Regions from separate parts of the Streptomyces sp. NBC_00669 genome, predicted to be linked through region 2. Evidence: riboswitches for the same ligand, from Rfam matches in the RefSeq annotation. Region 2 holds a riboswitch; each other region holds the start of a gene.
The links. A riboswitch is a leader RNA that binds a small molecule or an ion and turns the genes downstream of it on or off. The one in region 2 is predicted to bind cobalamin.
Positions count from the first base shown of each region.

Region 1: it holds a riboswitch for cobalamin, as region 2 does, so the genes downstream of both, metE (5-methyltetrahydropteroyltriglutamate--homocysteine S-methyltransferase) here and OG896_RS39050 (CbtB domain-containing protein) in region 2, are expected to answer to the same signal.
Region 3: it holds a riboswitch for cobalamin, as region 2 does, so the genes downstream of both, OG896_RS31250 (cobalamin biosynthesis protein) here and OG896_RS39050 (CbtB domain-containing protein) in region 2, are expected to answer to the same signal.
Region 4: it holds a riboswitch for cobalamin, as region 2 does, so the genes downstream of both, OG896_RS32190 (ABC transporter substrate-binding protein) here and OG896_RS39050 (CbtB domain-containing protein) in region 2, are expected to answer to the same signal.

Region 1 is NZ_CP109018.1:7,778,097-7,780,289, reverse strand. It holds gene OG896_RS32875 (DUF6210 family protein) at 1-41, shown strand, start outside; gene OG896_RS32870 (SH3 domain-containing protein) at 213-629, opposite strand; cobalamin riboswitch at 963-1,181, shown strand; gene metE (5-methyltetrahydropteroyltriglutamate--homocysteine S-methyltransferase) at 1,345-2,193, shown strand, end outside.
Region 2 is NZ_CP109018.1:9,305,719-9,307,911, forward strand. It holds gene OG896_RS39040 ((2Fe-2S)-binding protein) at 1-139, opposite strand, end outside; gene OG896_RS39045 (CbtA family protein) at 190-1,056, opposite strand; gene OG896_RS39050 (CbtB domain-containing protein) at 1,086-1,304, opposite strand; cobalamin riboswitch at 1,342-1,467, opposite strand; gene metX (homoserine O-acetyltransferase MetX) at 1,499-2,193, opposite strand, start outside.
Region 3 is NZ_CP109018.1:7,420,912-7,423,104, reverse strand. It holds gene OG896_RS31260 (inorganic phosphate transporter) at 1-519, shown strand, start outside; gene OG896_RS31255 (hypothetical protein) at 531-743, shown strand; cobalamin riboswitch at 1,188-1,318, shown strand; gene OG896_RS31250 (cobalamin biosynthesis protein) at 1,421-2,193, shown strand, end outside.
Region 4 is NZ_CP109018.1:7,620,935-7,623,127, forward strand. It holds gene OG896_RS32190 (ABC transporter substrate-binding protein) at 1-1,020, opposite strand, end outside; cobalamin riboswitch at 1,040-1,243, opposite strand; gene OG896_RS32195 (G1 family glutamic endopeptidase) at 1,784-2,193, opposite strand, start outside.

The DNA of each region.
Region 1 (2,193 bases), 1.5 Mb from region 2:
CGGACGGCCCCGCGATGCTGGTGTGGCTGAACTCCGACTGACCGGCCGCCGCCAGGGCTCCCGGCAGCGGGCTCGGGTACGCGGGGAGCGCGGGGAACTCGGGGAATGCGGCGAACGCGGCGAACGCGGGGACTCGGGGAATCCGACGTGGCGGCCCGGAGCCGCGCGCGGGACCTGCCGCGGCTCCGGGATGCCCGTACACCGTGGGACGGTCAGCCCTTGGCGCCCTTCGGCACCGCGTTCATCACGGCGGTGCTGCTGCGCAGGACGTCCTTGCACAGAGAGACGGTGCCGGTGTTGTCCACGTACTTGGCCGAGACCCAGTTGGAGTTGTCGCGCAGCAGGTACCAGATGTCGTTGCCCGCGATGTTCTGGGCGTGGACCTTGCAGCGCAGGCCGACCTGCTGGTGGTACGCGAGGGAGCCCTTCACGGACGAGTCCGTGCTGGGGAACTGGCGCTGGACGACGCCGTCACCGGCGACGACGGTGCCGTACGGGCGGGCCGGGGTGGCGGCCTGGGCGGCCGTCGCGCCGAGCAGCGTGGTGCCGAGCGCCACAGCGGTGGTCAGCGCGCTCGCGCCGACGATGATGCGGCTGCGGAGAGTGGGAAGAGCAGCGGATGTCGCCAAAGGACTTCTCCTGTTCCAGATGTGCGGGGAGACGCATGGGCACCGCCGAACGTACGCCGCACAATATCCAACAACTAGGATAAATCGCCGTGTTGGGCCGAACGTGCGAGGCACTCACCCGTCTGCGGGTACCGGCGCCGCCCGGAAGGGGGCGGTGGTGCGGGAGGGGCGCCTCCTGGCTGGTGGGCAGGCGCGGCCCCCGACGCCTTCCGTCCGCCGGGGGGAGAGCCCGACCCGGCGAGGAGCCGACGGAGACGGTGTGCCGGGAACCGGATCACCTCTGACACGTTCCGGGATGTGGGCGGTGCCGAGCCAAAGGCACCCGGGCGATCTAGGCTGGCGGGTGCAGCTGGTTCGCCCTGCCCGCCAGGCAGGCGCGTCGTAAGAGGGAACCCGGTGGGAATCCGGGACTGCCCCGCAGCGGTAAGTGGGAACGATCGCCGCCATCAGCACTGGGTCCGCGGCGCGGACCTGGGAAGCGACGGCCAGTAGGTGCCTGCCCCGGCAGGCGTGCCCACGAGTCCGAAGACCTGCCCGTTGCCCGTACGCGACCGATCGCGTGCGGATGTCCCGGTGACCTCGTGGGCGGGTCGGCGCACATGTCAGGCGGTGGAGCGTCCTCGAACCGGGCGTGTTCGGTCCGTCCTGTTCGCCGCCTTCGCGTCCGCGTCCCGTCTCCGGGATGCCAGGGAGACATCTCGCGAAGGAGATTTCCGTGTCAGCAAAGCCCGCAGCCGCGGCAGCACGGGCCACCGTGTACGGCTACCCCCGCCAGGGACAGCACCGGGAACTGAAGAAGGCCGTCGAGGGCTACTGGAAGGGCCGGGTCACCGCGGACGCCCTCCGGGAGACGGCGGCCGGACTGCGCCGCGCCAACTGGCGGCAACTCGCCGAGGCCGGCGTCCACGAGGTGCCCACCGGCGACTTCTCGTACTACGACCACGTCCTGGACACCAGCGTCATGGTCGGCGCCGTCCCCGAGCGGCACCGTGCCGCCGTCGGTGCCGACCCGCTCAACAGCTACTTCGCGATGGCCCGCGGCACCCAGGACGTGGCGCCGCTGGAGATGACGAAGTGGTTCGACACCAACTACCACTACCTGGTCCCCGAGTTGGGCCCGGACACGGTCTTCGCCGCCGACTCCGCAAAGCAGGTCGGCGAGCTGCGGGAGGCCCTCGCGCTCGGGCACACCCCGCGGCCGGTGCTGGTCGGCCCCGTCACCTACCTGCTGCTCGCCAAGCCCGCCCCCGGGGTGCCGGCCGACTTCGAGCCGCTGACCCTGCTGGACCGGCTGCTGCCGGTGTACGCCGAGGTGCTCGCCGACCTGCGGGCCGCCGGCGCCCGGTGGGTGCAGCTCGACGAGCCCGCCCTGGTCCAGGACCGTACGCCCGCCGAGCTGGACGCCGCCGCCCGCGCCTACCGCGCGCTGGGCACTCTCACCGACCGGCCGAAGCTGCTCGTCGCCTCCTACTTCGACCGGCTCGGCGAGGCGCTGCCGATCCTGGTGAAGGCCCCGATCGACGGCCTGGCCGTCGACTTCACCGGCGCGGCCGCCGCCAACCTC
Region 2 (2,193 bases):
TCGACCGCCACGGGCCAGGGCCCTCGCCGGCCGCCTCGGCCCTCCCAGCCGCCTGGACCGGCTCGACCGCCTTGATCGCCTCGACCGCGAAGAACGGCCCCAGCTCCGCCAGGGCCGCCCTCACGTCATCGTCGTTCACCGCGCCACCATGTCACCGAAGGGCCGGGTGGCCGTGCGCGGCGCGCGCCGTCACGCCTCCACCGGGTCGGCCCGGGGCGCCCGGACGGCCCGGCCGGCCGGCGCCGGGCTCAGCACCCGCTCCGCCAGCGGCCCGAAGACCAGCCCGATCGCCGACCAGAGCAGCAACTGCGCGGCCACCGAGTAGAACCGGAACTTGAACAGCACGTCCGCCGGGAAGCCCGGGTAGACGATCCGGCCGTGCGGGTCGGTGAGCGGCACCGGTGTCTCGGTGCCGTGGTTGCCGTACTGCTCGCGGTTGGTGGCGAGATGGCCCAGCGCCGGCAGCAGGCCGATCACCACGCCGATCACGACCAGGAAGGCCGCGCCGGCGAGCAGCGTGGCGTTCCACGTGCCGAACCGCTCCTGGAGCCGCCGTCCCAGCCACACCGCCAGGGCGAGCAGCGTGATCGAGCAGACCACCATGATCAGGTAGAGCCCGGTGCGGGCCTTGATGGTGTCCTCGTGCCCGATCGCCGGCGGGTTCGCCGGGTACTTCACGAACGGCACCAGGTAGAAGCCGAGGAAGCCGCCGCCGGCCACCAGCAGCGCCAGGGTGCGCGGCCGGACGTTGCCGACCCGGCCCAGGCACACCGTGTACACCACCGCGAAGATGGCGCCCATCGCGGCGCCGAAGAGGATCAGCCCCACGCCGATACCGACGTCCGCCTGCACGGTGCGGCTGAACAGGTCGGGGCCGGCCGGGGAGACCGGCAGGCCCGCGGCCTTGTCGAGGGCGTTCTGCGCCGCGTCCCGCCCGCTCTCGTAGTCGATCGCCTTGTTGATCTGCGGTTCGGCGAAGATCCGGGCGAAGACGAACGCGAGCAGCCCCGCGATCGCGCCGGCGAGCACGCCGCGCAGTATGAGTCGCTTCTCCATGTCGAGTTGTCCGCCTGCCGTGAGGGCCGTCAGTGGCAGGGGAAACCGAGGAAGTGCCGCGCGTCGTGCACGAACTCGTGGATGTGCATGTCCCTGCCGAACACGGAGACCGCGCCCTGGTCGACGCCGATGAAGTAGTACACGGCGAGCGCGAGGATCGTGGTGCCGGCCAGCCAGAGCACGGCCTTGGAGACGGGCAGGACGACCGGCGTGGCGTCGGACGACGTGTGGGTGGACAGAGAACTCACGGTGGTGCCTCCTTCGGGGATGCTGCGTCCCTCGGTCATATGGGGCTTCGTGACGGCGAAGTGTCTGACTTCCCGGAACGCCCCTGGAGGCGACCGGGTACACAGTGGCGCGACCGCGCCGGATTCCCACCGGCTTCCTCACACCTTCACGAACCATCAGCGTACGGGCGTAGGAATGTGCACGTCAACGCATGTCACGTGCCCTTCGCCACACCGCGGTCCGGCTGCTCCCGGTCCGGATACGGCAGCCGGAGACCCGCCGTCAGCTCGCCGACCAGCGACGCCACTTGATCGACTTCGATCAGGAAGCCGTCGTGCCCGTACGGCGAGCGGACCGTCCGCATCCGGTCCGCGCCCGCGATGCCCGCCGCCAACTCCCGCTGCTGCGAGAGCGGATAGAGCCGGTCGGAGTCCACCCCGGCCACCAGCGTCGGCGCCGTTACGCGGCGCAGCGCCGCCGCGGTGCCGCCCCGCCCCCGCCCGACGTCGTGCGCGTTCATCGCCTCGGTCAGCACCACGTAGCTGCCCGCGTCGAACCTGCGGACCAGCTTGTCCGCGTGGTGGTCGAGATACGACTCGACCGCGTACCGGCCGCCGTGCCAGGGGCGTTCGGCGCGCTGCGCGGCGCGGCCGAACCGCTCCCGCAGCTCGGGCTCGCTGCGGTAGGTCAGGTGCGCCAGCCGCCGGGCCTGCCCGAGCCCGGCGTGCGGGCCGCCGCCGGGGGCCGCGTCGTGGTAGTCGCCGCCGCGCCAGCCCGGGTCCGCCCTGATCGCCCGGAGCTGCACCGACGCCCACCCGATCTGCTCGGCGCTCGCCGCCGCCGGGCAGGCGAGCAGCAGCAGCGACCCGACCCGCTCCGGCCGGCCCACCGCCCACTCCAGCGCCCGCA
Region 3 (2,193 bases), 1.9 Mb from region 2:
CACCTCGGCTTCGCGCTGTCCACCACCCAGGTCTGCACCGGGTCGGTGCTGGGCGCCGGGCTCGGCCGCACCGGGGCGGTGGTCCGCTGGGGCACCGCCGGGCGGATGGTCGCCGCCTGGGGGCTGACCCTGCCGGCGGCGGGCCTGGTCGCGGGCGGCGCCGCCTACCTCGCCGACCGCGGCACCTGGGGTGTCACCACGGTCGGGGTGCTCGGCCTCGCGGTGTGCGTGGCGGTCCGGACGGCGGCCCGCCGCAAGCCGGTCACGCACGCGAACGTCAACGAGCCCGTGGGTGCGGTGGCCGCGACGCAGGAGACCGCGGCCGCGGAGGCGCCCGCCCCCATATCCGCCCCGGCCGTACCGGCCGTCCAGATCGTCCCGGTGACCGTCGCCGACACCACGGCGGCTCCCACCGTTCCCGCGCCTCCCGCGCACACCCCCTCCCCCGACGTGCCGCCCGCCGGCCCGGTGATCCCCGCCGTCGTGCCGCCTGCCGCCTCCACTCCCACCACGGTCTGAAAGGGCACGTCATGAGCATCGACTGGCACGCGCTCGGCACGGTCTTCGCTGTCACCCTCCTCTCCACGGTCGGCCTCGTGGGCGTCTTCACGCTCGGAATCGTCGGGTTGTCCCGGCGGGGCGGTACCGGCGGCACCGCGGTGCTCACCCGCACCGGTGCGTATGTCTGTTTCGCCGCATGTGCTGCCGCCGTCGCCTACGGAATCCACCTCATCGCCGGGTAGTCCTGCGGGGGGCCGCGCCCTACGTGAGTGCGGCTCCCTCCCCGGGCGCCCCCGGGCCCTGCCCCTTTCGGTCGACGTTCCTCACGCGGTGCGCGGTGGCCCGTCGGCAAGTGCCCCGCGCCCTTGGGTGGGTGCGGCTGCTTTCGCGAAAAGAGGGTCACCAACCAGGGGGCGCGGCAAACGGCGCGCTCAGCAGGCCACCGGCCCCCCGGCCGGGAACGAGACGGGCACCACAGTGGCGCACGCCCGAAGGGGCGCGGGGAACGGCGCTCCCCCGGCGCTTCGCCTGGGCGGGGGTGTCCCCGGCGGAGCCAGGGGGAGTACCCCCGTTCGCCCACCACCGGGAGGTGGTCCCTGAATCCGCAGGCCGGGGGCACCCCGGGGGGTCGGTTGACGGGCTTTCCGCGGGCGTGGTGAACTGCCGGGAGCCATACGGCGGCAGGAGAGGAAGTCGGTGCGAATCCGACGCGGTCCCGCCACTGTCACCGGGGAGTGCACTCCCGACCCTGTAGGTCACGGCCGGTCCGCCCGGCTGGAAGGCCCGGGAGTGCGTAGATCCGGGAGCCAGGAGACTCTCACCGCCGGTCACGTCGAGCCAGGGCGCGGACCCTGAGTGAGGACTTCGCGATGCCCTGCACGCAGGCCGCCGGCCGTTCGGCCGCCGAGATGACCCGGACATGACCCGTGCCGACCGCGCCTTCGCGTACGGCGCCGCGCTCGGCTTCCTCGGCGACCTCCTGATCGGCGACCCGCGCCGCGGCCACCCGGTGGCCGGGTTCGGGCGGGCCGCGGGGGCCCTGGAGAAGCGGCTGTGGCGCGACGACCGGGGCACCGGAACCGCGTACGCGGCGCTGTGCGTCGGCGGCGCCGTGGCCGCCGCCGCGCTGACGGAGCGGGCGGTGCGCGGCCGCCCGGCGCTGTCCGTCGCGCTGACCGCCGCCACCACCTGGTCCGTACTCGGCGGCACCTCGCTCGCACGGGAGGCCCGCACCATCGGCGCGGCGCTGGAGGCGGGGGACGTGGCCGCCGCCCGCGCCCGGCTGCCGCACCTGTGCGGGCGGGACCCGGCCGCGCTGGACGCCGACGCGATCGCCCGCGCCGTGGTGGAGTCGGTCGCGGAGAACACCTCGGACGCGGTGGTCGGCGCGCTCGTGTGGGGCGGCCTGGCCGGTGTGCCCGGGCTGGTCGGCTTCCGCGCCGCCAACACCCTGGACGCGATGGTCGGCCACCGCTCCCCGCGCCACCTGCGGTTCGGGTGGGCCGCCGCGCGGCTGGACGACGCCGTCGGCTACCCGGGCGCCCGGCTCACCGCCGGGCTCGCCGCGCTGGCCGGACCGTATCCGCGGACCGCGCTGGCCACCGCCAGGCGGGACGGGCCGCGCCACCCCTCGCCCAACGCGGGCCCGGTCGAGGCCGCGTTCGCGGGGGCGCTGCGGCTGCGGCTGGGCGG
Region 4 (2,193 bases), 1.7 Mb from region 2:
CTCCGAGAACGGTACGACGACGAACGCCCGCTTGCGGACGGCCGTCAGCCGGCTCAGCACGGGGTCGTGCTCCAGGTAGGCGATCTTCGACTTCGCGGTGTCCCAACCGGCGTCCGCGAGGACGATCGCGTCCGGGTTCGCGGCGGCCACCTTCTCCCAGCTGACGCTCTGCCAGCCGCCCGGCAGCGAGCCGAAGACGTTGTGCGCGCCGACGGCGTCGAGGATGAGCTGCGGTCCGCCGTGGCCGGCGCCGACGAAGGGGGTCTTGGTGTCGGAGTCGTACCAGAGCACGTTCAGGCCCCTGCCCGCGCCCTGGGCGGCCAGGCCGGCCAGCGTCTTCTTCTGCTGCTGCTCGATGGCGGTGGCCCGCGCCGTCACCCCGAAGACCTTGGCGACGTCCGTGAGCTCGCCCCAGACCGCCGCGAAGGACGCGGCCGGCACCTGCTTGCTGTCGGCGCAGCCGAACGGCGACAGGTAGGAGGGGATGTGCTCGGCATCCAGTTCGGCCCGGGTGCCGGCGACCTTGCCGGTGAAGGCGCTGGCGTAGGAGGCGTAGAGGAAGTCGGGGTGCGCCGCGAGCAGCTTCTCCTTGGTCGGGTACTCCTTGCTCAGCACCGGCACGGAGTCGTAGGCAGCTTTCCACCGGGCCGGGATCGTGTCGTCGAGGTAGGCGGTGCCCGCCATCCGCGTCTGGAGGCCCAGGGCCAGCGCGACCTCGGTGGCGCCCTCGTTGAGGGTGACCAGGCGCTTCGGGGGTGTGGACACGGCCGTGGCGGCGCCGCAACTGCGCACGGTCACCGCGGCGGGGTGGCCGGACCCGGTGGCGGTGGCGGGGCCCTTCGCGGCGGGTGCTCCCGTGCAGGCGCCCAGGGTGCCGAGGGCGAGCAGGGCCGTGGCGGAGGCGGCGAGCCGGGCGGCGCGGGCCCGGCGCGGGCGCGGGGCGCGGTCGGGTCTCGGGCGCGCCCGCCGGCGTATGAGCTGATCGATGCGGTGGAACGGGTGCAGCGCGCTGGTCGGCACGTGTTCTCCAAACCCTCGTGGAAGATGTCGCGCCGTGGCCGGTCTCCTGGCTTCCGCGTCAACGCTCCGCGGCCGACCTTCCCAGGCGACCCGTCTCGGTCCCGCCCAGTGGCCCCGACCGTCTGCACGGTCGGCGAGGGCCGCGCAACTCCGCGGCTACAGTGGCGAGGGCCGCACCGGCTTCTCCACCGGTTTCCCGTGCACCACGGCAAGCGCACGCTACCAAACGCGACAACCCGCCCGACCAGCCGGAGGGTCCCAGGTCAGCGGGACGGGCGGTCGGGCATCGGCCCGGCGGTGGCCTCGACGCGCCGAGGCCCGGCGCCCGCACCGGAAACCGGCCGTCCGGCGGGACCCGGCTTCGCCGTCGCCCGCGCGCTCGCCGCCCAGAGCCACCCCGTCGTACGCACCGCCCGCGGCCGCGACGCGGCGCAACGGCCCGCGGCCGAGCCACGGAGGGACGGACACGCCGGCCCGGCCCAGGGCCCGGACCTGTTCGCCCCCTGCCGGTACGGCGACAAGCGGCCCACCACCCCGCCATGACCTTCGGCCGCCGCGACACCCTGGTCGACAATCGCCGGCGCCCTGCCGAACGTCCGGGCCCTGTCCGCGCCGGACGCGTACACGGACGCGTACACGGAGCCGTACACGGACGCGGTGCACACCCCGCTGGACGTCGCCCCGCGCTCATCCCGCCCGGCGCAGACGCGTCGGGGCCGGACGCGAGTGAACGCGTCCGGCCCAGAAGGGAACTGACGGGACGTCAGCCCGGGATGATCGAGAACGATCCGCCGTTGAGGGCGGTCTCGGTGTACGGGCCACTGTCGATCGCCTGCGGGTTGTAGGCGTCGAACGACTGGCCGTCGACCGTGATGCCGCTGAAGTCCTGCTCGTTGAAGGACGGGTAGCTGCCGGTGGGCGACTCGATCACGGCCTCGGCGCTCGCGTCGGACGCGTTGAGCGAGGACTGCGTGGTCTTCGACCAGCCCTTGGTGGTGTCGGCCAGTTTCAGGCTGTAGGAGCCGCCGCCGTTGTCGACCACGCTGGCGGTGAACACGTCGCCGGCGTCCACCGGTTCGTTGTAGTACACCGGCGAGGCCGGGTACATCTCGTACCAGCCCGAGTACTCGGGGCCGCCGCTGGAGCAGTCCACCTGGACGCCGGTCTGCTCGA